4 regions of the Pseudoduganella dura genome follow, and region 2 is predicted to be linked to each of the others. Evidence: riboswitches for the same ligand, from Rfam matches in the RefSeq annotation. Region 2 holds a riboswitch; each other region holds the start of a gene.
The links. A riboswitch is a leader RNA that binds a small molecule or an ion and turns the genes downstream of it on or off. The one in region 2 is predicted to bind cobalamin.

Region 1 (7,876 bases), 3.7 Mb from region 2:
ACCAGGCGCACCTCGATCCCTTCGACCGCCAAGGCAGCGATGACCGCGAAGAACACCGACGACACGGTGGCAAACGTCAGGTACGCGACCGTGATGCGGCGACGCAGCGAATCTTCTTTTTTCAGCGGCGCTTCCTTAACCATCGGTTGCCACCAGCCGGTAGCCGATCTTCGAGATCGTGCGCAGCATCTGGTGCGGGAACGGCTTGTCCAGCGCCTGGCGCAACGCGTGGATGTGCACGCGCAGGGCATCCGTATCCGGCGGGTTGTCGCCCCACACCTCATGCAGGATCTGTTCGCGCGACACCACCTTCGGCGCCTCGCGCATCATCAGCCGCAGGATCGTGTAACCCGTTTTCGTCAGCGCCAGCGCGCGGCCGGCACGCTTCGCCTCGAATGTATCGGTGTTGAAGGTGAGGTCCCCGAACGCCAGCACGGCATTGGCGGCATGGGCGCCCTTCGCGCGCCGCACCAGCGCCTTCAGACGCACTTCCAGCTCGACCAGCGAGAACGGCTTGACCAGGTAGTCGTCGGCACCGCTGTCGAAACCGGCCACCTTGTCTTCCAGGGTATCGCGCGCGGTCAGCATCAGCACCGGTATGTCCTTGCGCAACTCGCCGCGCAGCTTCTGGCACAGCTCCAGGCCGTTCAGGCCGGGCAGCATCACGTCCAGCACCACGGCGTCGTAATCGTGCTGGGTGACCAGCGCCAGCCCGCCGTAGCCGTTCGAGGCCGAATCGAGCACATACCCCTTCGGCTCGAGAAAGCCATACAGGTTGGCAACGATGTCGGGGTTGTCTTCAATGATAAGGATGCGCATTGCGCCATTATAATTCCCGCTTTGCCTTCGGCCCTCCATCCATGAACCTGCCCTCCACCGCGCCCGCTGTCGTGCCGCTCATCGCACCCACGGCCGACGCCGGCCTGGCCGCGCGCCTCGCGCACGCCATCGACAACAAGACCAAGCCGCGCGGCAGCCTGGGCGTGCTGGAAACCCTCGCACACCAGATCGGCCTGGTCCAGCGCACCACCGCGCCGGCGATCGAAGCGCCGGCGATCCTCGTGTTCGCGGGCGACCATGGCGTGGTGGCCGAAGGCATTTCGGCCTTCCCGCAGGACGTGACATGGCAGATGGTCGAGAATTTTCTCGCCGGCGGCGCCGCGATCAATGTGTTCGCCGCGCAGAACGGCTGCACGCTGCAGGTCGTCGATGCGGGCGTGGCGCATGATTTCGGCCCGCGCGACGGCCTCACGGACCGCAAGATCGCCCATGGCACGCGCAACTTCGCGGTCGAGCCGGCGATGACGCCCGGCCAGTGCACGCAGGCGCGGGGCGCTGGCGCGGCGCTCGTCGATGCACTGCCGGGCAATGTGATCGGCTTCGGCGAGATGGGCATCGGCAACACCACGGCCGCCGCCGCGCTGATGCACAAGCTGACAGGCATTCCGGCAGCCGCCTGCGTGGGCGCCGGCACCGGACTGGCGCCGGATGGCGTATTGCGCAAGGGCCGCGTGATCGAAGCCGCCGCGGCGCGGCATGCCGGCGTGACGGAACCGCTGGACGTGCTGGCCACCTTCGGCGGTTTCGAGATCGCCATGATGGCCGGCGCGATGCTGCGCGCCGCCGAGCGCCGCATGGTGCTGCTGATCGACGGCTTCATCGTCACCAGCGCCCTGCTCGTGGCGGCGCGGCTGCAGCCGGCGATCCTCGACTATTGCGTGTTCGCGCACTGTTCCAATGAACACGGTCACCGGCAAATGCTCGAGGCGCTGGGCGGCAAGCCGCTGCTCCAGTTGGACCTGCGCCTCGGCGAAGGCACCGGCAGCGCGCTGGCCCTGCCGCTGGTGCACGCGGCCGTCAACTTCCTGAACCGCATGGCCACCTTCGCATCGGCCCAGGTCAGCGAAAAGAGCTGATGAAGCGACCCGATGCCGTGCTGCAGCTGCGGCTGTTCTTCATCGCGCTGCAGTTCTTCACGCGCCTGCCGATTCCCCGCTGGGTGGGCTTCCAGCCGCACTGGCTGCACCACGCGTCGCGTTATTTCCCGCTGGTCGGCTTCGTCGTTGGCCTCGTCGCCGCGGCCGTTTACTGGGCCGCGGCGCTCGTACTGCCGCCGGCCGTGGCCGTGTTGCTGTCCACCGCTGCCGGCATCTATCTCACCGGCGCCTTCCACGAAGACGGCTTTGCCGATGCCTGCGACGGCCTGGGCGGCGGCATGACACGCGAACGGGCGCTGGACATCATGAAGGATTCCCGCATCGGCGCCTATGGCGCGATCGGCATCATCCTGTTGCTGGCCGTGAAGTGCGCCGCGCTGGCACACCTGGGGCCCTTGGCGGCGGTTGCCGCGTTATGCGTCGCGCATCCGCTGTCACGGCTGATGGCGGCAAGCCTGATCTGGCGGATGGACTACGCGCGCGCCAAGGGCAAGGCCAAGCCGATGGCACAGCAGATGACCGGCATCGAATTCCTGATCGCCGCCGCCTGCTGCGCGCCGGCCGTGCTGGCGGCAACGACCCTGGGCTGGCTGGAATGGCGCGGCATCGCCATGGGCGGCTTCGCGATGGCGCTCGTCACGCTGTGGTTCGCCCGCAAGCTGCGCCGACGCCTCGGCGGCTACACCGGCGATTGCCTCGGCGCGGTTCAGCAGCTGACCGAGGCGGTGTTCTACCTGTGCGTGCTGGCGCGGTGGAGTTGACGCGGTGGAGCTGATCCTGGTCCGCCATCCCCGTCCGCTGGCGGCGGAGGGCCTCTGTTATGGCCGCAGCGACCTGCCGCCCGATCCGGATGAGCTGGCGCGGGTGCACGCGGCACTGCAAGCCGCAGGCCTGCCGGGCGACGCCATGGTCTTTTCCAGCCCGCTGCGCCGCTGCGCCGCCCTGGCGCGCCTGCTGGCGGCGAACGTGAGCTTCGACGCAAGGCTGGCCGAGATGGATTTCGGCGGCTGGGAGCTGCGCAGCTGGAACGATATCCCGCGCACCGAAGTCGATGCCTGGGCCGCCGACCTGCTGCACGACCGGCCCGGCGGCGGTGAATGCGTGCTCGACGTGGCCCGCAGGGTTGCCGGCGCGCTGGCGGACATCCGCCTGCGCGCCGGCGAACGCGCCGTGGTCATCTGCCATGCAGGCACCATGCGCCTGCTGGCCGCCATGACCGGCGGCGCCCCGCCCGAACAGGCCGCGCTGGCCGCCGCCGCGATCCCGCACCGCATCGCCTACGGCGAGGTACTGCGCCTTGCCGTGGGCGTCGGGCCCGATTGATTGCAGCCTGATACCTGGCATTAATCCTTTATAATGGCGCCGTTTTGGTGCCCGCGTTCGAGTCCTCGAGCGCAGTTAAACGGGAAATACGAAGCCGCCCTCGGCCAACGTATGCTGCCCCCGCAACGGTAAGCAGGCAGCCGCGCGCGAGCGATCGCAGCGCGGCAGCCGTCCGCGACAACCACTGTGCGTTCGCATGGGAAGGTCGGACGGTGATGCCCGCCAGCCCGGATACCGGCCAATCCAGGTGGAGCCGCTTTTCAGAGAGCGGCTCTGTTCAATCCGGCCTGCGGGGACGTTGACCGGTTGCTCCACTTTACAAAGATTTGCCATGACCTCTCCTCTCGCATCCCAGGCGGCGCTCGCGTCGCTGGCGCTCGCCATTGCCGCGCCGGCCGCCCACGCCCAGGCCACCGCCATCGATTCGATCATCGTCACCGCCACCCGCACGCCCACGCTGGCCAGCGAAGTGATCAGCGACACCGTCACGATCACCGCCGAACAGATCGCCAACTCCGGTGCCGGCTCGATCACCGAACTGCTGCAGCGCCAGCGCGGCCTCGAGGTCTCGCGCACGGGCGGCCCCGGCACCACGTCGAACGTGTTCATCCGCGGTGCCAACGGCAACCAGAGCGTGGTGCTGGTGGACGGCGTGCGCATCGCCTCCGCCTCGACCGGTTCGGCCAGCTGGAACGGCATTCCGTTGTCGGCCATCGACCGCATCGAGATCGTCTACGGCCCGCTGTCCACGCTGTATGGCGCGGATGCGATCGGCGGCGTGATCCAGCTGTTCACGAAACAGGGCAAGGGCGCGCCATCGGTCACCGCATCGGTGGGCGGCGGCAGCGACCGCACGTTCGCCGCCGATGCGGCTGTCTCCGGCGGCACCGACCAGCTCAGCTACTCGTTCTCGGTTTCCAAGGAACGTTCGGACGGCTTTTCGGCAACCCGCAGCGGCAGCTTCAGCTTCGATCCCGACGACGACGGCTACGACCGCAAGAGTGCGGCCGGCCAGGTGGTTTACCGGCTTTCCCCGGGCCATGAACTGGGCGCGATGTTCCTGTACACCGACACCGAGTCGGATTACGACAGCAATGACTTCGCCGCCTACAACACGCAAAAGCTGAGCAACGTGGGCGTCTATGCGCGCAACCAGATCCTGCCGTTCTGGACGATGCTGGTGCAGGCCTCGCAGGCGCGCGACAAGTCCGGCTCGTTCTACGGCGCCGGCCCGTTCGGCTTCAGCCAGATCGACACCACGACCAGCACCCTGACGTGGCAAAACGATTTCCGCATCGGCGCCGACAACCTGCAGGTGCTGTACGAACACCGCAAGGAAGAGGTCGACGGCTCCACGACGGCATTGAACCGCAAGCGCCACACCAATGCGATCGCCGCCAGCTACAGCGTCAAGCGCGGCGCGCACCTTGCCAACATCGGCGTGCGCCACGACGACAATTCCGAGTATGGCTCGAAGACCACCGGCTCGGTGGGCTATGGCTACCGCTTCAACAGTGCATTGCGCGCCGAAGCCAGCTTCGGCACCAGCTTCCGTGCACCGTCGTACAACGAACTGTATTACCCGAGCTACGGCAACCCGGCGAACCGTCCTGAAAAAGGCCGCAATGCCGAAGGGGGGATTCATTACGACGACGGCACCACGCAGCTGGGCGCCGTGTACTACCACAACAAGCTGTCCGACCTGCTGCTGAGCACCAGCCCGTGTCCATTCCCGAACACGCCGGAAGTGACCTACAGCTTCGGCTGCGCCTACAACGTCAACAAGGCGCTGCTCGAAGGCCTGTCGCTGTCGGCCGAGCGCAAGATGGGCAACCTGCTGCTGACGGCGAACGCCGACTTCCAGGACCCGAAGGACGAGACCACCGGCAAGCGCCTGCAGCGCCGCGCCAAGCGTCACGCCAACTTCATCGCCGAGTACGACCTGGGCGCGGTAAAGACTGGCGCCGAGCTGCAGCTGTCGTCCGACCGCTTCGACGACGCGGGCAACCGCAACCGCCTGGCGGGCTATGGCCTGGTGAACCTGTATGCCACTTATCGCTTCAGCGGCGACTGGTCGGCACTGGTACGCTGGAATAACGTGGGCGACAGGAACTACGAACTGGCACGCTACTACCAGACCGGCGGCTCGAACGTGTTCGCCGCCCTTCGCTACGGCTTCAAATAAGCAGTGCCGGGTTGCCTGGTGCCGCCGCGCCGGGCAACCCATCATCAAGGCAGAGCATGCACCCAATTTCCGCCCACCTGCGTTACCGCACCGGCATTGTCACCGCCGCTTTGCTGCTGGCGTCGATCGCCAGCCTGCTGTTCGCGGGCGCCACGGGCTCCGTCGCCATTCCGCTCGCCGAGCTGCCCGGCGCGCTGCATGAACTGCTGCACGGCCGCGCCGATTCGCTCGCGGCCACCCTGCTCGACCTGCGCGCCACCCGCGCGCTGACCGCCTTCGTGACCGGCGCCACGCTGTCGCTGGCCGGCGTCATGATGCAGACGCTGCTGCGCAACCCCCTCGCCGACCCCTACGTGCTCGGCATTTCCGCCGGTTCGGCCGTCGGTGCGCTGTTCGCCATGATGATGATGTGCGCCGCCTGGATGGTCGACCTGTCCGCCTTCATCGGCGCGGTGGCCGTCTCCATGCTGTTATATCTGCTGGCGCGGCGCGACATGCGCGGCGGCAGCGCGGCCGAAGGCGGTACGGCACTGCTGCTGTTGACCGGCACCATCCTGTCCGCCGCATGCTCGGCCCTGATTTCGCTGATGCTGTCGATCGCGCCGGACGGCCGGCTGCGCACGATGGTGTTCTGGATGATCGGGGACCTGGGCGGCGCGCCGCTGCGCTGGCTGCCGTGGATCGTGCTGGCCGCCGGCCTGGCGTTCGCCCTGCGCACCGCGCGCTCGATGAACGTGCTGGCCCTGCACGCCGAGGCGGCCAGCACGCTGGGCATCCGCGTCGGCGCGCTGCGAAAGGGCCTGTTCTTCTGTTCCGGCCTGCTGACGGCGAGCGCCGTCACCACTGCCGGCAGCATCGGCTTCGTCGGCCTGATCGTGCCGCATGCGGTCCGCTTCGCGTTCGGGCCGGATCACCGCCTGCTGATCCCGGCCGCCACGCTGGCCGGTGGCGCCTACCTGGTGCTGGCCGATACGCTGGCGCGCACCGTGATCGCGCCGCAGCAGTTGCCGGTGGGCGTCGTCACGGCGCTGATCGGCACACCCGTTTTCCTGTATCAGCTGCACCGGCTGCGCAAATGACGATCGCCACCGCAAACATGATCGCCACGGAACGATTGCGCCTGACGGCCGGCGGCCGCGTGCTGGCCGAACACCTCGACTGGCAGGTCGGCGACGGCGAATGCTGGAGCGTGATCGGCCGCAACGGCGCCGGCAAGAGCACGCTGCTGCGCACGCTGGCCGGCCTGCGCGAACCGGACGGCGGCCGCGTGTTGCTGCATGGCCGCGCGCTCGGCGACTGGCCGCTCGAAGCGCTGGCGCGCGAACGCGCCTTCCTGGCGCAGTCGCGCAGCGACGCTTTTGCCTATTCGGTGCTGGAAACCGTGCTGTCCGCCCGCCACCCGTACCATGGCAAGCGCTACTGGGAAGACAGCGACGATCACACGATCGCGCTGCGCATGCTCGCTGCGATGGAGGTCGACGACCTCGCCTCGCGCGACGTGCGCACGCTCTCCGGCGGCGAGCGCCAGCGCGTGGCCATCGCCGCGCTGCTGGCACAGGACACCCCGCTGCTGCTGCTCGACGAGCCGGCCAACGCGCTCGACCTGGCCCACCAGGTCAGCGTGATGGGCCTGCTGGCGAAACTGTGCCGCGAACAGCGCAAGACCATCGTGATGATCGGCCACGACCTGAACCTGGCTCACAGCATTTCCACGCACGCGCTGTTGCTGATGGGCGACGGCCGCTGGCTGGCCGGCGCGCGCGACGACGTGATGCAGGCCGGCATCCTGTCCGATTACCTGCACCATCCGATCGAAACGGTGCGCCACGGCGCGCGCACGATCTTCATTCCCACAGAGGCTACCGCATGACCACTCCCGACGATACCGCGGCACTGAACGAGCGCCACCGCGCGCGGATGGAACGCAAGAAGGCGATCATCGATGCGAAGATCGCCGCCGCCGACAAGCAGATCGGCATCATCATCGTCAACACCGGCAACGGCAAGGGCAAGAGCTCGAGCGGCTTCGGCATGGCGATCCGCGCGCTGGGCCACGGCATGAGGGTCGGCATCGTGCAGTTCATCAAGGGTGCGATGGCCACCGGGGAGGAACAGTTCCTGCGCCGCTTTCCCGACGAGGTCGGCTTCCACGCGATGGGCGAAGGCTACACGTGGGAAACACAGAACCGCGAGCGCGACGTCGCCAAGGCCGCCGAAGCATGGGAACAGGCCAAGCGCTTCCTTGCCGACCCGGCAATCGGCATGGTGGTGCTCGATGAACTGAATATCGCGCTGAAGTACCGCTACCTGGACGTCGACACGGTGATCGCCGACCTGCTGGAGCGCCCGGCCATGCAGCACGTGGTCATCACCGGCCGCGGCGCGCCGCCCGAGCTGATCGAGATCGCCGATACCGTCACCGAGATGAACG
Region 2 (7,876 bases):
TCTGGCGCCGCGCGTGGGGAAACGCCGCCGGCAGGAAACGCAGCGTACCGGCATACGAACGCGCGTCGGCCGCCATCTGCAGCGCCGCGGCGCGCTGCCATACCTGTTGCGCCATGTGGCCGGCCAGCATGCCTGTCGAACGCCAGCGCTGGCGCCAGCCGCGATGGCCCAGGCGCGCGCGCTGGGCCTCGACGCCTTCGTCCCATGCCTGGCGCAGCACGAACAGCATGCGGTAGCACAGCGCCATCAGGTCGAGCAGCAGTTCCGGGGTACGCAGGCGGCGCAGCAATGCCAGCAGGTCCGGCAGCGGCGTGGTCAATGCGAAGCCCAGCAGCGCGGCCAGCACGGCCAGCGAACGCAAGGCGGTACGTTGGACCGCCGGCAGCAGCGCGCCGTTCCAGTGCCAGGTGCCGTGCGGGTCGGGGCCGAACAGCAGCGTCATGCATGCCAGCAGCAGGAAGCCGAGCGGTGCCAGCGCGGCGCCCAGCCAGGCGCGCGGCGGCACGCGCGCACCCAGCAACGCGGCCAGCACCGGTACGGCCGCGAGCACGGCCAGCGTGTCGGGACTGCGCGCCAGCCATGCGGCGGCCGCGCCGGACAGTGCGAACAGCGCCTTGGCCGAGGGGGCCACGCCGCGCCAACGGCTGGCGCACGCGGTCGTTTCAATCAACATCCGGTTCCCTTGCGTCGCGGGCGCGTTCGCGCCCGGTCGACAGGCCGAGCCAGTAGCCGATCACGCCGGCGCCCAGCGCGGCCTGCAGCGCGAACAGCAGCGAGGCGATTTCGCCGCTGGCCGGCTCGAACACGGGCGAGAACCACGGCTCGTAGCCGGGCGCGATCGTGCCCACCGCCTGCCGCGCCAGGTCGTCGGCGCCGCCGAATGCCGCGCCGCCCGCCAGCCACAGGGGCAGCACCGTCAGCAGCACGATCAGCACCCACGCCATCCAGGAACGCGCTTTCATGCGGCCCCCCTGGCAGCATGGACGAAGACCGGCGCGGACCGAAGCTCGGCGGCATTGAAGCGGGCGATGGCGTTCACCACCAGCACCGTCAATATGCCTTCGCTGATGGCGATGGGCACCTGGGTCAGCGCGAAGATGCCGGCGAACCTGGCCAGCGAAGCGGCCATGCCGCCGACCGGGTCGGGAAAGGCCCAGGCCAGCTGCAGCGACGTGGTGGCATAGGTGGCCAGGTCGCCCAGGCAGGCGGCTGCGAACACGGCGAGGGAGCGCGACATGCCCAGCGCGGCGACCGCGCGGAACACGCCATAGGCAACGAAGGGGCCGACCACGGCCATCGAGAACACGTTGGCGCCGAGCGTGGTGATGCCGCCGTGGGCCAGCAGCAGCGCCTGGAACAGCAGCACGACAAAGCCGACCGGCACCATCGGGGCGGGGCCGAACAGCAGTGCGCCGAGCCCCACGCCGGTGGGATGCGAGCAACTGCCCGTCACGGACGGCAGCTTCAGCGCGGACAGCAGGAATGCGAATGCGGCGGCGACGCCGAACAGCATGCGCTGTTCCGGATGCCGGCGCAGGCCGCGGCCCATCGAGCGCAGGCCCCAGGCCAGGAAACAGGCCGATACGGCCGACCAGCCCAGCGCGTGCGCGGGCGGCAGGAAACCTTCCATGATATGCATTCGAAACCTCCCGTCGAATGGTCGAAACGAGCACCGGCGGGGATCGAAAAAATGCGTGGAAAGACGGTCGAGACGGGCCGTGAACGGAAAGCCGCAGACGGAAGCCGGATCGACAGCGGCTTCCCATCACCCCGGGGAATCGGTGCTGACTTGCATGGGCCGGTATTCTGGCTCGCCGTCATTCTTCTTCCGTGCCTTCCCGCGATTTCTCGCAGTGGCTTGATTACGGAGTCCGTCAGGCTTACAGCAGCGGGGGCTGCACCGGAATGGCCGCATGGCGGCTTCACCGGTTTCCCGTTTAACGTCCTCCCTGGAAAGGAAGGAGCGCACCCAAGCGCGCATAGTAACCGATAAGGGAGGCGATGGGATAGTGTTTCAGGCGAAAGCCGCCGCGCGGGCGGCTGCCGTCAGCGCGGCGGCAGCACATGCCGGAAGGTGGGCTCGATGTTCTTCGCATGCAGGAACCGCACGATGTCTTCCAGCGTGGCGTCTTTCAGCAGCAGGTCGGGTGGTACCGCGCCGCCATGCGCCACCGCTTGCGCTTTCGGGCCGGCCTTTGCAGCTGGCGCAACGGGTGCCGCCGGCTGTTCGGGCGCGCGCTGCAAAATGTCCAGCGCGTGCCGGAGCTGGTCATTGCTGATCGATTGCAGCCCTTGCAAGAATGCCGCCTGCGCGGCGAGCGGCGGCGCAATTTCCAGCGCCGGCTCATCCGCGAACGACGCGCCCATGCCGGGATGGATGAACGCGGCCCATTTGCCGGTCGACGGATTGCGGCACGGCGGCAGCTCGACCGGCGCCTGCACGCCTGCCGCTGCCGGCATCGCATCGGCGCGGTAAGCCGCTCGCAGCAGATCGAGGAACCGCTGCGCCCCGGCGACCGGCAACGGCTCCTCGAACGACAGCCACAGCCGGAAACCGGTGGCGCCGGAAACGCTCACCGCCGGTGCCGGCAAGCCCAGCTCGCCCTGCAGCGCATTGGCCGCCGCGCACAGCCGCTCCCACCCATCGGCACCGGCGCCGGCCGGCCGCTCGAACGGCAGCACGATGGCGCGAACCGCCCCATCCTTCACCAGATCGAAGGCGCGGGTCGCGCGCCCGTCGAGATGCTGTTGCAGCCCGTCCGGCGCGCCGCCGACGGGCAGGTAAAGGCGGATCAATTGCGATATCAGTTCGTGCATGGCGTTCCTTGGGTTGCGGCCGGCTGCCGGCGATGCGCGGCGTTTCGCGGCGTTCCGCGATTTTCCGGGACAGGCATTATCGCCGGGATCGGCGGCGGGCGGTTCTTCGCCGTGCACTACAATAACGGTCCGCCGTAACGGTCCCTTCACTGCCGAAACCATCATGAGCACCACCGACCTGCCCTTCCGCGCCACCACTGCCGAGGCCTGCGCCTGGCTCGAACAGCAGACCGCCTCGACCTGGACGCTCGCGCGCCTGCTCGAACACGGCCTGACGCCGTATGTCTGGCTGGATTACGACGCCGCCTATCCGGAGCTGTTCGGCGACGCCAACGGAGGCTACGCGGCGCCGATCTTCTTCGAGGCCGACATCGCCCGGCTGGCAGGCGGCAGCGAGGACGTGCTGATCACGATGACGAAAGATGCCTACAAGATCGTCGCGAAGCTGCCCGCACCGGGCTTCGTGCGGCCGCTCGACGGGCTGCGCTTCCAGAAAAAGGACGTCGAACGCCTCGCCGGCAAGCTGAAACACGAGGCCGAGGCGGCGGCGCGCCCGCCGGCGGCGCCGGCCGAATCGCAGTACGGCATCGGCAAGGCGGAGGTGCTGGCGGCATTCGGGCGCCTGGCGCGGCTGGACATGGACAAGGCGCTCGACGATGCCATCGGCATCTTCGGCGACGATGGGGCCCGCGTGAAGGCGAGCGCCAAAAAATCGAAGCGCAACGCCGTGTGGAACCCGGTGACGCTGGCGCTGGGACTGCACGATGTGTACGGCGCGCCGCTCGGCCCCCTGAAGCGGGCGTTCCAGTCGCATGACTTCCTGCATGCGTGGCAGGACGACTGGAACCAGTCGCTGTATTTGCTGGGCAAGTAAGTCGGCAATGCGCTGGCGGGCAGGCGGACGCTAGGCCGTTCGCGCCAGCAGCCGGCGCAACTGCGCGGCCTGGTAGGCGCCGAACGTATCGCTGAACAGGCAGCGGATCAGCGGATCGTCGACCACGTCGGCGTCTGCGAGATCGCGCTCGGTACCGGCATCGAAGACGGTGTCGTTGATGCGCAGGTACATCGACGTCAGCGATTCGCCCTCTTCCAGCGCGGCATACAGCTTGGCGGCCGGGATCTCGGTAGCCCAGCCGAGCGGCACGGTGCCGTCATCGGCAACGGCCGGGCCGCCCGGTTCCAGCCGGTAGCGGAAATGCGTCGCATCGCCCGCGTGATCGTAGACCGACAGTTGCCAGGTGCGGGGCTGGTCGAAATACTCCGACGCCGCTTCCACCGCGCCGTATTTCGCCGGCAGCTCTGCGCGGCAGTAGTCGAGCACGCGCGCCTGCTGCGGCGCCGTGAGCGGCGGAAAACGGCGTGCGATGTCGGCGGTTCGCGGCGCGGCCGCGTTGCCTTCGTAGGCGTAATCCACATCCTGCTCGCCGACGGGCACCACCCAGTCCAACGGCGGCGCCGGCCGCAGCGACGTGGCGTCGAGCCGTACCGACACGGAAGGATCGAGGCGGATCACCCGTGCCACCGGCAACGCCTTGGTGACCTCCTCCGTGAACCGGGCATACGAGATCGGGAAGAACGCGCGGTTGTACCACGACCACGGCTCCTGCACGAACTGGCACGAACTGGGCACCACGTAGCGCGGCGCCAGCGCCCGCAACTGGGGAATCCATTCGTCCGGCAGCGCCGGCGGCGCGGCAGCGGCGCGCGACGGCGCCAGCACCTCGATCTCGCGCATGGTCTGGAACGGCCACAGCACCATGTCCCACGGCCCCTCCTGCACCAGCTGGGCCAGTGTGCCGTCGTCGATCCACGAATCGACGACGTTGAGCACGTTCAGCCCGCCCGCCTTGACCTGGAACATCGAGTCGACATCCGCATCCATCGCTTCGCGGGGAATCACCTGGAACGGGCCGACCTGCACCGGCACGTTCAGGCGCAGCCGGTGCACCTGCGTGAAGCCGAGCCGGCGCACCATGTCGAACAGCTCGTCGAAGATGCAGTAGATATGCAGCGGCGTGGCGCGGTCCAGCAGGTCCAGGCTTTCGAGCGAGCAGTGGTCGTCGTGGAAGTGCGAGATGAACACCGCGTCGAAGTGCTGGCGGCGGATCTCGTCATGGTCGAAGCGCACGTCCGGGAACGCGTGGCAGTTGCGGCTGAACGGGTTCTCGAAGATGGTATCGAAGGCGATGCGCGTGCCTTCATGCTCGAACACGTAGCCGGCGTGCAGGATTCTGGAGATCGTCAGGGCTGGCTCGGTCATGAAGGCTCGCTGGAAGGGTCTGTCTGGATGGCTGCGGTGGAGAGACGGCGCTTGCCGGTCGCGGGATCGTACACAGAAAACGGGAAAACGCCAATCCCGCGTATCGGGGCCCGCTTCCTTCCACCAACTCCGTCCCCTGCCGGCCCGGCGTATGATCGACCATGCCGTGCGAAGCGGCACAAGCCCCTGAGATATTCGGTTAGTTGCAAATTTCCCGAACTCCGATGGTGCCGTACCCGCCGGCCACGGTGCACCCGCGCCGCCGAGCCCGCCGCGCGATCCCGGCATATCGCCCCGGCAACTTCATCATTGCGCCCATCCCCGGTACACTGGCGGGTTCCGACAGCCTGCCCCGAACCCATCCATGAAGATTTCACAACGCGCCCAATCCATCGACCCGTTCTTCGCGATAGAATTCGGCAAGCGTGCCGCCGCCCTCGCCGGGCTCGGGCACGACGTCATCCGGCTCAGCCTGGGCGAGCCCGATTTCGGCGCCCCGCCCGCCGTGCTCGAGGCCGCGGCAGCGGCGGCGCAGGCGGGCGCCCTGCCCTACACGGCGGCACTGGGCATGCCGGCCCTGCGCGAAGCCCTGGCCGGGTTCTACCTGCGCGAGCACGGCGTTGCCGTTTCGCCGGAGCGGATCATCGTCACCGCCGGCGCGTCCGCCGCGCTGCTGCTGGTCACGGCGGCCCTCGTCGATCCGGGCGACGAAGTGATCGTGGGCGACCCGTCCTATCCGTGCAACCGCCAGTTCCTCGGCAGCTTCGGCGCGCAGGTGAAGCTCGTGGCCACCGGCCCCGAATCGCGCTTCCAGCTCGACGCGGCCAGCGTGCGGGCCAACTGGACGGAACGGACGCAGGGCGTGATGGTGGCCACCCCGTCGAACCCGACGGGCACCTCGGTGCCGCCGGACGAGCTGGCCGCGATCTGCGCGCTGGCCCGCAGCCACGATGCGTGGCGCATCGTTGACGAGATCTACCTGAACCTGGGCGACCGCGACAGCCAGGGCCGGCCGCCGCAAACCGTGCTCGCGTTCGACGACGGCGCCATCGTCATCAACAGCTTCTCGAAATACTTCGGCATGACGGGCTGGCGCCTCGGCTGGTGCGTGGTGCCGGAAGAGCTCGTGCCGACGATGGAACGGCTGGCGCAGAACTACTACATCTGCCCGTCGACCATCGCCCAGCAGGCGGCGCTGGCGTGCTTCACGCCGGCGTCGCTGGCCGTGTGCGAGGAGCGCCGGCTGGGATTCGCGCGCCGCCGCGCGCTGGTGCTCGATGGCCTGGCGCGTATCGGCCTGCCGGTGCCGGTGCCGCCGGATGGCGCGTTCTACGTGTATTTCGACGTCGGCGGCACCGGGCTCACGTCCTGGCAGTTCTGCGAGCGCGTGCTGCAGGAAGCCCATGTGGCCCTCACGCCGGGCAAGGATTTCGGGCAATGCGGTGCCGATACGTACGTGCGGCTTTCCTATTCGGCCAGTACCGCGCACCTGGAAGAAGCGCTGCGGCGGCTCGGCCAATTCATGGGGCGCCTATAATGCCGCATCCAACCCGCATCCATCGCACGGCCATTGCTTGAGCAAAGGCCGCGAACGCATCCATTCCCGCCTCGCGCCTTTCATCCAGGCCGGCGGCATCGGCGCGCAAGACCGGTCATTTTAAGAACACTTTTTGGAATTTTTCATGGAAATCAAGGTCAACTTTCTCGACAAGCTTCGCCTCGAAGCCAAGTTCGATGATTTCACGGTCATCGCCGACCAGCCGATCCGCTACAAGGGCGATGGCTCCGCCCCCGGCCCGTTCGATTACTTCCTGGCCTCGTCGGCCCTGTGCGCGGCCTATTTCGTGAAGCTGTATTGCGTGACCCGCGATATCCCGACCGAGAATATCCGCTTGTCGCAGAACAATATCGTCGATCCCGAAAACCGTTACCAGCAGATCTTCAAGATCCAGGTCGAGTTGCCGGCGGATATTTCCGAAAAAGACCGCCAGGGCATCCTGCGCTCCATCGACCGCTGCACGGTGAAAAAGGTGGTGCAGGCCGGGCCCGAGTTCGTGATCGAAGAGGTGGAAAACCTCGATGCCGATGCGCAGGCCCTGCTGGTGCTGAATCCGTCCACCGAAGCGGCCACCTATATTCCGGGCAAGGACCTGCCGCTGGAGCAGACCATCGCCAACATGTCGGGCGTGCTGGCGAACCTGGGCATCCGGATCGAGATCGCGTCGTGGCGCAATATCGTTCCCAACGTATGGTCGCTGCATATCCGCGATGCGCATTCGCCGATGTGCTTCACCAACGGCAAGGGGTCGACCAAGGAAAGCGCGCTGGCGTCGGCACTGGGCGAGTATATCGAGCGCATCAACTGCAACCACTTCTATGCGGGCCAGTTCTGGGGCGAGGAGATCGCCAACGCGCCGTTCGTCCATTACCCGAACGAACGCTGGTTCAAGCCCGGCCCGAAGGATGCGCTGCCGGCGGAAATCCTGGATGAGTATTGCCTGGAAATCTACAACCCCGACGGCGAACTGTGCGGCTCGCACCTGATCGACACCAACTCGGGCAACGTGGAGCGCGGCATCTGCTCGCTGCCGTACGTGCGCCAGTCGGACGGCAAGGTGGTGTACTTCCCGTCCAACCTGGTGGAAAACCTGTTCGTGAGCAATGGCATGAGCGCCGGGAACACGCTCGCCGAGGCGCAGGTGCAATGCCTGTCCGAGATTTTCGAACGGGCGGTGAAGCGCGAAATCCTCGAAGGCGAAATCACCCTGCCCGACGTGCCGCAGGAAGTGCTGGCGAAAT
Region 3 (7,876 bases), 5.1 Mb from region 2:
CGCAGGCCGACCATAAACCGTACATACTGCCGCGGACTCGGATGAGTAAATTCCCTCGTGACATGCAGGTTTCCCTGTTCTGCAAGTCGCTGCCTTCGTTTGATGAGCCAGCAACAGCAGGTATTCAAGACAAAAACCAGTGTGTTCATGAAGGCTTACGCATGCAAGACGGCTCGTTCGAATCCAGGTGCGTGGTCCAGATGCGCAACAAGGCAGGAGACAGCCTGGACGTCTTCGGCCCATTCGTTCACGGCACACCGTCGACACGGTTTATCTGCTTGAGCTGGAAACATCCTGGTTGAACTGTTGATGCGCTCTTTTTCAGCGGTGGTCGGGACGGGGCGCTGGCCAGCGTCGCGGTCTTGCTGCCGTACCTGGCGACGTAGCGTTTCCAGCGTGCAGCCTGTCTTGCCTGCAACGGATTCGATCGCTGCCCACTGCGAGCTGTAATCGCTGGCTGCCCCGCCGCCCATGCGCACGGCACGCCCGATGACCTCAGGGGAGTATTTGGGTTGTTTCTTCATGGCTGGATTCTCTCAAACGATGGAGCCTCTGGAAAACCCGGGGCGATTCATTGCCGTGCACCGAAGCGGCGGTTCAACTGTCTTCTATTTCCTTTGGCAGAGCTGCAAATTCCACACAGCACTTTGTTACAAAATAATATTTTATTGTCTTTGACAGCAAGTTATTAGCCATCGAGAATGGCCAAGGCATCTCTTAATTAAAAATTAAGTATCGGTGCTTCTCCTGCGCGCCAACAGGTATAGAGCTATACGTTCGCCGGCATCACGGCGATTAGGGGTATGTCTGTATAACCCGTCGAGGAATGCCTGAAATTAGTGGCACTTCAGCCGACGTACGAGGGCGCGTTGTTCGGCATTCTTGGTGTTCTAGCAGCCAAGCGTAACCGTGCTCCTGATAGATGCGGCGCGGCTGATCCCGGATGGGCATCGGTGGCGCCGGTTCATTTTACAAAGGGACTAACAATGATTCAAAAAGCAACTCGAAAAGCATTGCTTGCTCTTGCGGCCTGCATTTTAGCGACGTCCGCTCATGCGGAAACAATCGATTTTGAGTCTCAGGACGGCGGTTACGGCTACTATCCGTACAGCTTTCTCGAGGATAATTTCAGGGTAAATTACTCGTCAATCAGTCCATTCGGCTTTTATCTCCTTGACGACCCTGCGGACCATTTGGGTATGTGTAGCCCTGGTTGCGCCTCCAACGGAACCACTGCTTTTTATTTGTTTAACGAGAGTAGTGTGACGATCAATCGCCCTGATGCAGAAATGTTCTCTTTGATTTCATTGGATGTTGCCAAGACTTTTCTTGGCAACGACAAGCCCGTGACTCTGACGTTGACTGCGACCGGTCTCAATGGCGTCGTAACGAGTACGATTCTCATCGACGCGGAGGCGGCTGACGCATTTTCAACTTTCAAATTTGAGGATTTCACCAACATCCATTCCTTGACGATCACCGGTGGACAGGAGTTCCCGGAGTTTGCCATTGATAACGTCATCCTTTCTCCAGTCCCGGAACCCGCGTCCTGGGCGACGCTGATCATCGGCCTCGGAGTCATTGGCGGTGCATTTCGCCGGCGGCGCTTAGCTCGCCGTCCCGGCTGACCGTTCGATATTGACGGCGTACAGCGCCGTGCAATACGGCGCGCCCAATGCTACTGCGGGAGGTTGGGCGCCCATTCACGCAGCGTTGGCAAGCCGGCCCCAAGCGGTAAGCAAAGAATTACGAAACCGTAAGTGTCTTCGTATGCGACCCAATCCCGCTTCGATTGCGGGATGCATCAAATTATCACTTGACTGGACGGGAAATAAGCTATTCGCAGTTTGCAAGCTGAGGCATTGCCCACTCGCCCTGAGTCATGGTGTTATTTGGCGTCGATATGGATGCGGCAGCAATTGCCTCGGCAAAACCTGGGTTTTCGCTCGCAAAACGCCGAAACTGAACTGCCGCCTCTGGATTCCCTTGCTTTGCAGCGCGATAAAAACAGATTTCCGCTCTGCTAGAACCTGCGCTTTGCCCGGGTACTTTACCATTTTGATACATGAAACCAAGTCTTGTCTGAGCCGACGAATTACCCTGTTTCGCCAGGGGCTTCAACCACCGATAGGCTTCATTGAAGTCGGGGGTAACGCCGTGCCCTTCAAGATAGGCTACCGCGACTTGCATCTGCGCATCGAGATGTCCCTGGTTAGCAGCTGCTTTATACCACTTCACGGCTTCAGCGTGATTGGCCGTCTTTGCGTCGTCTTGCGAATACAAGACCGCTAGATTGTATTGAGATTCCGGATCTCCTTGCTTTGCGGCTGCCACAGCCCATTTGAGAGCCTCTTTCCGATTCTTGGCTGTACCACCAGTTCCATAAAAATAAATTTCCGCTAGTATCCCTTGGGCCTCAATATTTCCCCGTGTCGCGGCAGAGCTAAGCCATTTGACTGCATCCTGCGGACTGGCTTTCGTTCCGGTGCCGAAAAGATAATAGAGCCCAACAGCAGTTTGCGCATCCGGGTGCCCCTGATGTGCAGCGGAACGCATCCGGGAAAAAGCTTTGATGGGATCTGCGGACACCCCAAGACCTTTAGCGTAGCGTACCCCGAGGGTATAGTTTGCCCCAGCGTCTCCAGTACGGGCGAGTACTTCGAGCTCTTCTAATGAGCGCTGATCAACGGTCGAGGCCGCTGTACTGGCTTTCAGCGGTGCCTGCTTCTCTGATGCGTTGGCGTCTACCGATGTGTTGGCTGCTGCCGCCATAAAAATGTAGATGATCGAACAAGTAAAAACAGATCGCCAGATTTGGGAGACTCGCATCTTCAATAGCTCAGTGGACAAAAGTTAGAACATTATCTCACAAGTTTCCATGTGGCAATATGGCATTGTGTAACTGTAACGAGACCCCCATGCTATTGGCCATCCGCTTTGGGGTTATTGTCTTGAGAAACACCCCTTGATTGCAGCCCCGTTGCGGCCTACTGCCGTCTATGCAGACGAATCGAAGCCAGGGCCAATCCGGCAATGCCGGCAGCAGTCCTGGAAGGGCTGCCCGGATGATCCGGCCTGCCCGCAATAACCCCGATCTGATTTGCGGCCGGCGTAACCGATGTGCGCTCGGGCTTCGACGGCCGGGCGTCCTGATCGGCTCAAGACGGCGCACAGCCGACCCTTATGGTGAAGTTCCGGTAGTGCGGCTTCATCTGGCACGATAAATGCTGCTCGTTGGTGATGGCAACCCGGGGTTGGCCGGGCCCAATGCCCGCGGCCCGCTGCCACATTACTTTCCACCCATCCCAAAGGACAAAACATGCAACGCACCGACGTCACCGAAATGATCATGACCGCCAAGATCCGCAATGGTATCAAATGGTGCGACGTCGCCGCGCAGGTCGGCCTGTCGAAGGAGTGGGTGACGGCCGGCTGCCTGGGTCAGATGACGTTCGATGCGCGCCAGGCGGCGATCGTCGGCGAGGTGTTCGGCCTGCCGGAAGAGGCGGTGCTGGTGCTGCAGCAGGTGCCGTACCGCGGTTCGCTGCCGACGGCCGTGCCGACCGACCCGCTGGTCTACCGCTTCTACGAGCTGGTCAGCGTGTACGGCACCACCTTCAAGGCGCTGATCCACGAGGAATTCGGCGACGGCATCATGTCGGCCATCGATTTTCGGATGGACATGCAGCGCGAACCGGATCCGGCCGGCGACCGGGTCAGCATCACGATGTCCGGCAAGTTCCTGCCTTACAAGACGTACTGAGCACTGCCGTCCGCGGTGCACCGGCATGGTGCGCTTCGGGCGCTGTCATGTTCCGCGGTGGCGCAGAGGCGGAGGCTCAGGCGGCGCGCCGTTCCTCGATCGCCACTACCCGATGCTCGGCGGCCACCGGGCGCCCGAACAGGTAGCCCTGGAAGTGCGAGCAGCCTTCGTCCTGAAGTTGCCGGAACTGCTCCTCGGTCTCGACCCCTTCGGCGATGATCTCGATCAGCAGGCTGCTGGACAAACCCATGATGGCGCGGATGATCGCCATCGCCTCGCGGCTTTCGCCCATGTCGCGCACGAACGATTTGTCGATCTTGATCTTGTCGAACGGGAAGGAGCGCAGGTAGCTCAGCGACGAATAGCCGGTGCCGAAATCGTCGAGCGAGATGCGCACGCCGAGCGCCTTCAGGGCCTGCAGCGTACGCATATTGCCGTCGGTATTGGCGAGCAGTACCGACTCGGTGATTTCCAGTTCCAGCCGTCCGGCCGCCAGGCCCGCATCCTCGAGGGCCAGCGCCACCGTCTTCACCAGTTCGGTGCTCTTGAACTGCACGGGCGACAGGTTCACCGCGATGGTTTCGCCGTTGCTCCAGGTCGCCGCTTCCTGGCATGCCAGGTTCAGCGCCCGGGCGCCCAGTTCGTGGATCAGGCCGGTTTCCTCGGCGAGCGGGATGAATTCCATCGGCGCAACCAGGCCCCTGACGGGGTGGTGCCAGCGGATCAGCGCTTCGTAGCCGCAGATGCGGCAGCCTTCCTTTTCGATGATCGGCTGGTAATGCATCTGCAGTTCGCCGCGGTGCAGCGCGCGGCGCAGGTCGATTTCCATCTGGCGGCGCACGCGCGACGCGGCTTCCAGCTCGGGGCGGAACAGTTCATAGCGGTTGCGGCCGTTGCGCTTGGCTTCGTACAGCGCCATGTCGCCGAAGCGCAGCAACTGCTCGGCCGTGCTGCCGTCGGGCGACGAGATCGCGATGCCGATCGACAGGCCCACCGAGAAGCTGTGGCCATCGACCGCGAAGGCCGGCGCCACCGCGTCGATCAGGCGCTGCGCCGCCTGCTCCGCTTCCTCCAGCCGCCGCACGCGGGGAATCACGACCGCGAACTCGTCGCCGCCGAGACGGGCCAGCGTATCGTGCTCGCGCAGGCATTTCTTCAGCCGGCCGGCCAGCGTCAGCAGGATCTTGTCGCCGAAGCCGTGGCCGAACGCGTCGTTGATGTTCTTGAAGTTGTCCAGGTCCAGGCACAGGATCGCCGCATGGGTGTGCTCTTGCGCGCTGTCCCTGATCGCGGCTGCCAGGCGCTCGTGGAAATAGGTGCGGTTCGGCAGGTTGGTCAGCCCGTCGTGCTGGGCCATGTGGTGGATCTGCGCATAGGCGGCCAGTTCGTCGGTCGCGTCTTCGGTGATGATCAGGATATAGTCGCCCTCGCCGTCGGGCCGGCTGCCCACCACCGTGCGGCTGCGCAGCGTGCGCGGGCCGAGCGGGGTCTGCACCAGACCGTCGTCGGTCGCCTGGCCGCCCGCCGAAGCCGCCGCCAGGCGCTCGATATATTGCGCAACGTCCGCATCGAGGCAGTCGCGCATGCGCCGGCCTTTCAGGTCGGCGCTGCTGCCGGCATCCGTGCCGGCGAACAGGCGGCGCGCCTGCCCGTTGGCCAGCAGGATCTCGCCCGTGCCCACGTCCTGCGCCAGCACGCTGGCGGGGATGTTGGCGATCACCGATTCGAGGAAGTGCGACAGCGATGCCATCTGCTGGCTGTACTGTTCGGCCAGCTCCTTCGACTCGATCAGTTTCAGCTGCTGCTGGTGGCGCTCGGTGATGTCGCGCGTGATCTTGGCGAAGCCGACCAGCTTGCCGTCGTCGTCATGGATCGCGTCGAGCACCACGCTGGTCCAGAACCGCGTGCCGTCCTTGCGCAGGCGCCAGCCTTCCGCTTCGAACCGCGATTCGGCACGCGCGGTTGCCAGCGCGGCCGCCGGCAGCCCCGCGGCACGGTCTTCGGCGCTGTAGAACACTTCGAAATGCCGGCCCACGATCTCGCCCGCCGTGTAGCCCTTGGCGCGCTGCGCGCCCGCGTTCCAGTTCGACACGATGCCTTCGGGCGTCAGCGTGTAGATCGCGTAGTCGACCACGCCCTGCACCAGCAGGCGGTACATCAGATCGGAGGTTTGTGCAGTCATCGGCAGGAATAAGGAGAGGCGCCGACGATCGAATGTTGTGGACAACGATTGCGGCGGCAAGGGTGGCAACGGAAAGCGGGCCTGGTATCGGTGAATTGTCCAGGTCACGATGACTATACCCCAATCAATGCCATCAGGAAATATCGTGACTGTCTTTTCGCCAGCGTGTGTTGTTTGTCAGCGCCGCGGCCGTCGTGACAAACCGCCATCATTGCCTGTAGAATCCGCCGCTTGAGCAAACGGTGCCCTCCCGCCTTTCGGCCAGGGGGTGAAACGGGAAGCCGGTGATGCGCGGGATGTCGATCCCCGCCAGTCCGGCGCAGCCCCCGCTGCTGTAAGCCTGACGACCCGGTTCAACCGCCACTGTGCAGCGCACGGGAAGGCACGAACCGGGAAGGACGACGGCAAGCCAGAAGACCGGCCGTTTGCAATGGATGTGCCGGGCCCGGGGAGGGGTCCTGCCTGTTGCGTTTTCATCGCCTGTTCCTTCCGGTTGCCGCAGGCGCCGGCCGGGAAACGGTCGGGACGGTCGGACTACCTTGAGCATTTCCCCATTCGTGCGCGCACTGGCCGCGCTATTGTGCATCGCCGCCTGCGCGCGCGGGTACGCCGCCACGCTGTTCGCCGTCGTCACCGAGCGCGCCGCGCCGGTGGCGATCGAGGCGGCGCACCGCCATCTCGCCCGGCACCCGAACGACCGCATCGTGCTGCGCACGCCGGCACAGTGGATGGCCACCGGCGACCAGGAGGCGGCGCGGCTGGTCGGCCAGGCCGACACCATCCTTGCCGTGTCCCTGTTCGGCGATCCGGCGCAGCGGCTGAAGGATGCGCTGGCGCGCCATGCGAAGGCAAGGACGGCGGTGCTGGCGTTCAACGGCGAAGCGGGCCTGAGCCTGATGAGCCGCGAAGCGGTCGGCCAACCCGGCGGTGACAAGGAACGCACCATGCGCGATTTTCCGCCCGAAACGCTGCGCGACCTGTCCGCCGAGGCGCCGTCGCCGGCCGCCCTGGCGGCGGCGCAGGCCCACCCGGCTGCAATGCGCTGGCTCGCGGCGCGGCGCGTGTGGCAGGCCGGCGGCGTCGACAATACCGAAGCGCTGTTCGCCCATCGCCTGCACCCGGCCGCGCCGCTGGCGGGGCCGCGGCCGGAGCCGACGTTACGGGTGCGCGCCGGCGGGCGCGAACTGGCCGATGCCGCGGCGTGGGGCAACGGCGCGCGGCTGGGCCTGGCGGCCCGGCCCACCGTGGTGGTGCTCGACCTGGCGAACATGGATGCCGCCGTGCCGGCCGCGGTGTGCCGCCGCATCGAGGCCGGCGGGCAGCCGTGCGTGCAGGTGCTCACGCGCTGGGGCGGCGCGTCGCGCGAAGCGCTGGAGCGTCTGCCGGAACTGGTCGCGCCGGCCCGGCCGGCGGCGCTGGTCGTGCTGCAGGATTTCGTGGTGGGCGCGGCCGAAGGGCGCGAAGCCGTGGCGGACGCCTTCAGGCGGCTCGATGTCCCCGTATTCAAGGCCATCCGGCTGTCCGACCGCACGGCGCTGCAATGGCGCCTGTCGCCGGACGGCCTGCCGCCGGATTCCGTCCAATACCGCGTGGCGCTGCCGGAACTGCAGGGCATCGGCCAGCCGATCGTGGTGGCTGCGCTGGGGCAGGCGCAGCGCGACAGGCTGACCGGCATCGAGAACCGGCCGCCGGTGGTGCTGGCCGATGAAACGGCGCGACTGGCAGGCCGCGTCACGCGCTGGCTGGCCCTTCGGGACAAGCCGAACCGCGACAAGCGCGTGGCGCTGATCTATTACAACCATCCGCCGGGCCGGCAGAACATCGGCGCCGACAACCTCGACGTGCCGGCCTCGCTGTTCGACATGCTGCACGCGATGAAGGACGCCGGCTACACAGTCGGCGACCTGCCGGCGTCGCCCGGGGCGCTGCTG
Region 4 (7,876 bases), 1.1 Mb from region 2:
CCGCTCGCGGTCCGCCGGAGGGATATGCATCCACACGGCTGACAGAAGAATGAGATCGAAGTTGAGGCCGAGGCGCCGGACCTTTGCCAGGTCCGGCAGGCTGTCGGAGAGCCAATGGATCCTGTCCGACGGGTGAAGCCGGCGCGCCTGGGCGAGCATGGCATCGGACGGATCGACTGCAACGACATCGTATCCATTTGCCGCGAACCAGGCGGCATCACGGCCGGAGCCGGCGCCAACGTCGAGCACCGTTCCGCCAGGTGCGGGAAGGGCATCCAGTAATCCGGCATGCACATCCTCGAAGGCCAGCGATTCGTATTGACCGGCCAGCCGGGCCGCATGTTGTTCGTAGTAGGGGATCGATGTCATCGAGTGCAAGTCCGGTCCGGGAAGCCACGAACGATTTTAGTCTGGAACAGGGTAATACGTGGCTGACTAGAACACCGCCCGCAACGTCACCCGCGCAGTCCTCCGCTCCGCCGGATGATAGTGAATATCCTCCTCGCCCTCGGCAGCCTCGCCCGGCAACCGTGAGGCATAGTAGTAATCCACATCGCTGGCCTTCCGGTCGAACAGGTTGAACACGTCCACCGACACCTGCCACCGCCGGTCGATCCGATATCCGCCCCGCAGATATGCGATGGCAGTGGATGAAGACCGCACGCTGTTGTCCTCGATGAGCGGGCGCGGCCCGAAGTAGCGCATCTGGAACGCCCCCGACCAAGGCCCCACATCGTTCACCGTGGCCCCGAACGCCACCACCTTCTCGACCGACCCCGGCACGCGATCCCCGGCCGGATCATGCTCCGTGTACCGCGCCCGCGAATATGCCAGGTCCAGGTCGAGCAGCAGCCACCGGCTGGCGATGTAGTGGTTGTTCCACTCGATGCCGGAGCGCTTGCTGCCCCGGCTCGGCGCCGTGTCGCCCGCATCCCCGGAGAACACCAGCTCGGAGCCGGAGCGCAGCCGCCACAGCGCCATCGAGCTTTGCAGCCCCGGTACCAGCTCCGTGCGCAGCCCCAGTTCCGCACCGCGCGTTTTCACCAAAGGCGTCACAGGATCGACCGGCTCCCGTTCGCGCGGCGACAGCCGGGCGGTGGTGCCGCGCGCATCGTTGCTGTGAAAGCCCTCGCCGTAGTTGACGAAGAACTCCGTCCTGTCCCATGGCCCCAGCACCACCGACAGCTTGGGCGAGGCGATATGGTCGTTCGCCGTGCCGCTGTTCTCGAGGATCGAGCTGGCCACGTCGAAACGGTAGCGGTCGTAGCGCACGCCGGCGATGGAGCGCAGCCAGGGCGTCCATTGCACGGTGTTCTGCAGCCACGCGGCGGCGCTGGCTTCGCTCACGCGCGATTCGGCGATCGTGCGCAGCACGCGCTGCCCGGTCGTGGCATACAGCCCGACCGGCGCTATGCGGTCGAACCGGCCCTGCACGCCGACCGCGTTTTCCATCGGGCGTCCGGCAAGCTGGCCGAACCACGTGTGCGACACGTCGAGCCCCGTCATCTTGCGGCGCTCGGTCTGCTTGAACTGGTCGCCGTTTTCTGGATCGTCCAGGAAGTAGGTGAAATTGTTGAACAGGGTCAGGTCCGAGCGGACCGCGTAGGCGATGGCCTGCCACAGCGTGTCCGCGCCGCGGCGGCGCCATTCGGCGGACAGGCTGTAGCGCGCGGCGCGCCCGCCGTCGCTGGCGTCCGCCGCGTCGAATTCGCCGAGCCGGCCATCCTGCACGGCGCGCAGCGGCACCTGGCTGGTGGCGTGCCACGCGCCTTTGTAGCCCATTGCCGTTACACTGAGGCGGTCTGCGGCGCTACCGGCACTGTAGCGCAGCAGCGCCGAGGTTTTATGGAACGCCTCCGGCGTGGTCCACGGGCCGTCGTTGTGCGCCAGTTCCAGCGCATACAGCAGGTTGCCGTTGCCGGCCGCGGTGGAGTTGGCGACCAGGCCGCGGCGGTAGGCGTTCTCGCCCACCGTCAGCGTGGCCAGGCCGGCCGGCAGCCTGTCCGCCAGGCCCATGTGCGCGGCGCCGGCCGAGGCGAAGTCGCCTTCGTCGGCATAGTACGGGCCCTTGCGGTAGCGGATGCGGTTGACCAGTTCGGGGATCAGGAAGTTCAGGTCCGTATAACCCTGGCCGTGCGCGTGCGTGCGCATGTTGACCGGCATGCCGTCCACGAACGTGGCGAAGTCGGTGCCGTGGTCCAGGTTGAAGCCGCGCAGGAAGTACTGGTTCGCCTTGCCGTCGCCGCTGTGCTGCGTGACGATCACGCCGGGCACGAATTCGAGCACCTCGCCGGGGCGCAGGGCGGGGCGGCTGGCAATCAGGTTGGCGGTCACGGTGCCGGCGCTGGCGGCGTCCGACGTACCGACGCCGTTGTCGTAGTTGCCCAGCACCTGGACGGTGGCGGCCGTATTTTCGGCGGGTTGTTCGGGTGCTTGCGCTTGTGCGGCGGACGCGCACAGGGTCCCGGCCAGGCCGAGGATCAGTTTGTTCATGGCGGATGATGGAGACGGATGACAGCCCCGCCCACTCCCCGTGGGCACGGCTGAACAGCGCCGGCGATGTCGCCCGCGCCACCTGTCTGGCCGGTATCCGGGCTGGCAAGGGAACCGTCCCACCTTCCCATGCTTTTGAAAAGCACAGTGGCATGAAGAGACAGCCTGCCGTCGTTGGACGGCGCTTGCTTACCGTTGCGGGGGCAGCACACTTTCGGCTGGAACGTCAGCCATGTGTTTCCCGTTTAACTGCGCACATGAACACGTGCGCGGGCACCAAACGGCCGGGATTATAGCCGCAAACCCGCGGCAAACCCCGGGTGGGGCGCCGTAAGGGAGGAAAGACCGGCGCGTGCCGGCCCTGGATCAGCTCTTCGCCGCGCCGGTACCGGCGGCCAGGCCCCTGGCCAGCACGTCGGCCACGGTGGCGTTCAGGTCCTGCCCGGTTTCGGTGGCCAGCGCCTGCAGCTGTTTCACCAGCTCGCTGTTGAGCTTGACCGCGAACGGCACCAGGCCGAGCGCCTGGTCGCGCTTGCGCTGTTCGCGCTTGTCGACGGCGGGGGCGGCGGCATTGCCGAACCCCGTGGTACCCGGCGCCACCATCTTGCCCATCAATTTCTTGGCGTCGTTCTTTGCCAGGTCTGCTTTTTTCACGTTGTATCCTCGTTGTTACTTGCTTGGTTACTTGCTTGGTTACTTGCTCAAAGGGTGCATTCTACGCGCTGGCCGCAGCCGGCGGCACGCGATGACCACGGCGGTCGCGCTGAGCAGCAGCCCGCCGCTGCTCAATACGATCAGCACGGCGATGCGCAGCGGGTTTGCCGCCAGCAGCGAGGGCAGGTCCCAGCTGTGCAAGAGGTTGAACAGCCACCGCCCGGCGCGCTGCGACCGGTCGGCGCTCAGCTCGGGCTGGCCGGTATGCATGTCGATGTGCATCCACGTTGCCGACGGGTCGGCAAAGACGACGCGCAGCGCTGGCAGGCGCCGCGCATCGCCCCCATACATCGAAGCTTCGTCGCGGGCGTAGTACCAGGCATCGTACGCCGCCAGCTTTTCGAACGAGGCAACCGGGTAAGGCAGTGCCCTTGCAGCGGCGCGGCGCAGCTTTTCCTCCGGCCACCCGCCCAGTACCGCGTAGCCGTTCGCCGATGCCCGGATGATGCGGGTATTATCGGCCGTGCCGCGCGCCAGGATGAACGGCTCGCCATCGAGCACGCGCCATTCGAGTTCGCGCGCCGCGAAGCCTTCCCCGGCCAGCAAGGAGAGGATCGCGTGGACACCCGGCGGCAGGCGCGATGCCGCCGGGCTGCCGGCCTGCATCGCCGCGGTGTCGGGCCTGGTTCCCCTGGCATCGAAGATGCCGGCGGGATTCATCGACATCAGGCCGCTGAAAATCCAGGTGCACAGGACCAGGCCGAACGTCAGGCCGAGCATGTGGTGCCAGCGCATCGCGCCCTCGCGATACGGCGTGCGGGATCCGTTCTTGTAGCGGCCGGAAAAGCGCCAGCGCCAGAGGCCGTTGACGATGCCCGTGACGGAAGACAGCACGCCGGCGGTGGCAAGCGCGATCACCGTCCACGTCCACACGGGGTCGACCGGCTGGTCCTTCAGCATGTACAGCCAGTGCAGCCAGGCGCCGACGAAGTTCCACCAGCGCTCCGCGCGCGGCGCATCGAGCACCACCTGCCCGGTCGTGGACGATACATAGACGCGGGTCGCCGCCGCATCGCCCAGCTCCACGACATGGAGCGGCCGGTGCGGGTTCAGCGCGCGCGAATGCGTCCAGCGGTCCTCAAGCATGGTTCCGGTGTAACGCGCGGCGGCGCCCGCTGCGAACGCGCTGCCGGCGCGCACGGCCGCCTCGCGGCGGGCGGTGCCGCGCTTCTCGCCGGTCAGCGCATCGACGGTCGCCAGGGCGCCGGCACCGTCGCGCATCACGTAATGCGGCCTGCCGCCGATCGTCGTCAGCAACAGTGACGCCGTGTCCGGCAAACCGCCGGCCGCCAGCGCCTGCCCCGGATCGATGCGGCAGTCTTGCAAGGCAAGTACCGGCAGCGCGGCCAGCCGCTCCGCCGGCGTGAGCTTCGGATAGCCGACGAACAGCATCACCATGCCGCTGGCGAACCAGAGCGCCATCAGCACGCACATGACGATGCCTGTCCACCGGTGTAACAGATAGAGATACCGCTTTGCGCGGGCACCCGGGTTCACGCTCGGCCTCCGGTCAGAAGCGGTGGTTCACGATCAGGTCGACCTTGCGGTCCGGCCCGTAGAACCACTGCTGCGGCATGTAGTAGGCCGTCGTGAAATAGCGCTTGTCGAACACGTTGGCCGCGCGCAGCGTTACGCCCGTGCGCGGCGCCGCCTGCCAGCGCAGCGACAGGTCGGTCACCGCGTAGCCCGGCATTTTCAGCGTGTTGGCATTGTCGGCGTAGCGCTCGCCCACGTAGCGCAGGCCGGCGCTGGCCGTCCAGGCGGTCACGAAATCCCAGTTCAGCCACACATTGGCCAGGCGCCTCGGCACGTCCGGCGGCGTGTTGCCGGCGCGCGAAACCGCCTTGCCGCCGGACGATTCATTGAAGTCCTCGAACTGCGCGCGCAGCAGCGAGGCATTGGCCTCGATGCGCCAGCCCGGCGCCAGCGCCGCCGTCACCGTCGCTTCGATCCCGCGCGACGAGCGCTCGCCCACCTGCACGCTTTGCGAAGGATTGGCCGGATCGCGTGTGAGCAGGTTGTTCTTGGTGATGTCGTACACGGCCAGGGTCCACTCGGCACCGTTCGCGGACGCGTGCTTGACGCCGATTTCGAGCTGGCGCCCGCTGGCGCTGTCGAACCTGCTGTTGGCCGTCGACAGGAAGAGCAGGGCGCCGATCGGATCCGCCGCCTTCGCGTACTGGCCGTACAACGCCAGCGAAGGCGTGGCCTGGACCACGGTGCCGAGACGCCAGCCCACGTTCGTGAAGGTGCGCTCGTAGGCCTGCCTGCCGGCTACCAGGTCGTCGCGGGCCAGTTCGGCGTGGTCGTAGCGCAGGCCCGCCAGTACCGACCATTTCTCCGTCAATTGCAGCCGGTCTTCGGCGAACAGCGCGTATTGTTTCGCATCCGAGTGGTACCGCGGGATCGTGGGCATGGAGCTGCTGAAGTTGCCGGGTACCGGATCGAACAGGTCGACGGACGGCGCGCTGCCCACGTAGGTGTTGTTGATGTGCGTAAAGCTTGAGGAATTGATGTCGAAGCCGGCCGAGACCGCGTTGGCCAGGCCGAACAGCGTGCCCTTGACCGCCATGTCGGTGGTGTTCCCGGTCTGCGACTGGTCGTGGAAGATCTCGGTGGCGTCGGCCCGGTCGAGCAGGCCCGTCGCGGCATTGTAGTAATAGCCTTCCACGTTGCGCCAGTGCCGGTCGCTGCCGATGGAATAGAAGCGGCTGCGCACGGTCGTGTTCACGTTCGGTTTCCAGTTGACCAGCACATCGGTCCAGCGGTCGTCGAACCGCATCGCGCTGTCGGCCACGTTGTAGTTCTTTTCCGCGAGCGCGGCCACCGGCCGGCCGTCGACCAGCGGCGTGCCGAAGTAGCGCATCGGCTCCTGCTCGCCGCGGGCCGTGCTGAACCGGAAGTTCAGATCGGGCGACACATCGAGCCGGATCGCGGCGGAGATCGAACGGCTGCTGTGTTCTCCCCGGTCCACCCAGCCATCGGCGCGCTCGGTGCTGGCATCGAAGCGGTACGACCAGCGCTCGTCGATCGCCCCGCCGCTGCCGAACGCCGCGCGGCGGCTGTGTTCATTGCCGATGCCGAGCTGCAGTTCGTGTTCGGGCGCGTTGCGGGCCGGTTGTTTCGGGATTACGTTGATGACACCGCCGATCGCGCCATCGCCATGGATCACGGAAGCGGGCCCGCGCAGCACTTCGATGCGCTCGATCGACCAGGTATCGAACGGGAACGTCAGCCCCGCGCCGCCGTACTGGCGCATGCCGTCGTACAGGCGCATGACGGAGGTGGTGTCGGTGAAGCCGCGCGCGGCCACCGACGAATTGCCGTTGCCGGGGTGCGGCATGGCGCTGATGCCGGGCGCGCGGGTAATGGCGTCGAGCAGGTCGATGTCGCCGCGTTCCTCCAGCTGCCTGCGGGTGATCACGTCGATGCTGGCTGGCGTGTCGAAGCGGCTCAGGCCGAGATTGGAACCGGTGGCGGCTTCCGTGCCGAGTCCGCCGTTGTCCGCACGGGCGGTCACGACGACGGTCGGCAGCGTGCCGTCCTGCGCATGGGCAGTGCCGGGCAGGGCCGCGATGGCCAGCAGGCAGTGCAGGGAAAGGACGGAAAGGCGCCTGCGCGCCGGCGCAGGCGTAAAGGTTGCGATGTTCATGGTGGTTCTGCCTTGAATGGTCGGCTGCCGCCATGGGCGGCACGGATCGGCTGTCAACAGGCAGCCGTGTGCGAACGACGATCAGGCGAGCAGAGGGGGGCCGCGCGGCCTGGCGGCGGTCCAGGCGAACAGCGGGGCAGGGGAAAGGTAGAACAGCGGCGGCCGCACCGCGGCGATCCGGCCCGGCTCGATCATGGCAATGACGGCGGGCAGCACCGGCGTATCGGCCTGCAGCCGGCAATAGGCGCAGTCGTCCATGTGGCCGAAGTGCTGGTCGCCGGGCGGCGCCTGCATGTCGGCATAGCTCATGCCGCTCGGCGCGCAGATCTCGGCCATCATCATGTTCGCGACCCGGTCGCTCGCCAATGCGCGCGACACGGACGGCATCAATGCGGCTGCCAGGATGGCTGCGAAAGCCAACCAGGTAAAGCAGGTGCGCCAGTGCCGGGTCTTGAACATATTGACATTCTAGCAGCGCGGATGGAGCCGGACAAACGCCGTTCCGCCAGGACGAACCGGGCTTTGCGTCAGCGCTACTGCCCGGGTTCGGCGTACGTGTGCGAGACGAAAGGGCGGCAGTCGACCGGGATATCGATGATGAACGTCGTGCCGGTTTCCGCGGCGCTGTCGACCATGGCGCTGCCGCCGTGGCTTTCGGCCACGGATTTGACCAGCTGCAGCCCGATGCCCCAACCGTCCGTGGAGACGCCGCTGTCGCGGTGCAGGTATTCGAAAATCCGGTTGTGCCGTTCCTTGGGAATCGGGTTGCCTTCATTGTGCACGCTGAGCATCAGCCGGCCGCGTACCTGCGCGATACCCACGCGGACCGGCGCATCGTCGCCGTATTTGATCGCGTTGTTCACCAGATTTTCCAGCGCGCGGCGCAGCGAACTGCGGCACCAGTGGCCATCGATCGCCGGTTCTGCCGTCTCGACCTGCAGCAGGCATGCGCCGCTCTGGCAGTATTGCTCGCGTACCTCGTTTGCCAATGCAACGATATCGAATTGCGACAGTTGC

Region 1: it holds a riboswitch for cobalamin, as region 2 does, so the genes downstream of both, GJV26_RS09815 (TonB-dependent receptor domain-containing protein) here and GJV26_RS25985 (energy-coupling factor ABC transporter permease) in region 2, are expected to answer to the same signal.
Region 3: it holds a riboswitch for cobalamin, as region 2 does, so the genes downstream of both, GJV26_RS04055 (cobaltochelatase subunit CobN) here and GJV26_RS25985 (energy-coupling factor ABC transporter permease) in region 2, are expected to answer to the same signal.
Region 4: it holds a riboswitch for cobalamin, as region 2 does, so the genes downstream of both, GJV26_RS21145 (TonB-dependent receptor) here and GJV26_RS25985 (energy-coupling factor ABC transporter permease) in region 2, are expected to answer to the same signal.

The regions. Positions count from the first base shown of each region.
Region 1 is NZ_WNWM01000002.1:2,217,868-2,225,743, forward strand. Features, by position in the region: gene GJV26_RS09790 (sensor histidine kinase) at 1-143, opposite strand, end outside; gene GJV26_RS09795 (response regulator transcription factor) at 136-819, opposite strand; gene cobT (nicotinate-nucleotide--dimethylbenzimidazole phosphoribosyltransferase) at 861-1,916, shown strand; gene GJV26_RS09805 (adenosylcobinamide-GDP ribazoletransferase) at 1,916-2,698, shown strand; gene GJV26_RS09810 (histidine phosphatase family protein) at 2,703-3,260, shown strand; cobalamin riboswitch at 3,289-3,517, shown strand; gene GJV26_RS09815 (TonB-dependent receptor domain-containing protein) at 3,592-5,445, shown strand; gene GJV26_RS09820 (FecCD family ABC transporter permease) at 5,502-6,524, shown strand; gene GJV26_RS09825 (ABC transporter ATP-binding protein) at 6,542-7,315, shown strand; gene cobO (cob(I)yrinic acid a,c-diamide adenosyltransferase) at 7,312-7,876, shown strand, end outside.
Region 2 is NZ_WNWM01000002.1:5,957,334-5,965,209, reverse strand. Features, by position in the region: gene cbiQ (cobalt ECF transporter T component CbiQ) at 1-673, opposite strand, end outside; gene GJV26_RS25990 (energy-coupling factor ABC transporter substrate-binding protein) at 663-962, opposite strand; gene GJV26_RS25985 (energy-coupling factor ABC transporter permease) at 959-1,639, opposite strand; cobalamin riboswitch at 1,780-1,988, opposite strand; gene GJV26_RS25980 (hypothetical protein) at 2,047-2,817, opposite strand; gene GJV26_RS25975 (hypothetical protein) at 2,981-3,691, shown strand; gene GJV26_RS25970 (MBL fold metallo-hydrolase) at 3,722-5,077, opposite strand; gene GJV26_RS25965 (pyridoxal phosphate-dependent aminotransferase) at 5,442-6,614, shown strand; gene GJV26_RS25960 (OsmC domain/YcaO domain-containing protein) at 6,760-7,876, shown strand, end outside.
Region 3 is NZ_WNWM01000002.1:884,141-892,016, reverse strand. Features, by position in the region: gene GJV26_RS30660 (DUF5990 family protein) at 1-302, shown strand, start outside; partial or broken gene GJV26_RS04080 (IS3 family transposase) at 294-524, opposite strand; gene GJV26_RS29865 (PEPxxWA-CTERM sorting domain-containing protein) at 870-1,628, shown strand; gene GJV26_RS04070 (tetratricopeptide repeat protein) at 1,837-2,829, opposite strand; gene cynS (cyanase) at 3,320-3,763, shown strand; gene GJV26_RS04060 (putative bifunctional diguanylate cyclase/phosphodiesterase) at 3,840-5,945, opposite strand; cobalamin riboswitch at 6,169-6,385, shown strand; gene GJV26_RS04055 (cobaltochelatase subunit CobN) at 6,485-7,876, shown strand, end outside.
Region 4 is NZ_WNWM01000002.1:4,830,224-4,838,099, forward strand. Features, by position in the region: gene GJV26_RS21140 (class I SAM-dependent methyltransferase) at 1-369, opposite strand, end outside; gene GJV26_RS21145 (TonB-dependent receptor) at 436-2,493, opposite strand; cobalamin riboswitch at 2,565-2,789, opposite strand; gene GJV26_RS21150 (hypothetical protein) at 2,860-3,147, opposite strand; gene GJV26_RS21155 (PepSY domain-containing protein) at 3,187-4,704, opposite strand; gene GJV26_RS21160 (TonB-dependent receptor) at 4,718-6,859, opposite strand; gene GJV26_RS21165 (DUF2946 domain-containing protein) at 6,941-7,318, opposite strand; gene GJV26_RS21170 (sensor histidine kinase) at 7,393-7,876, opposite strand, start outside.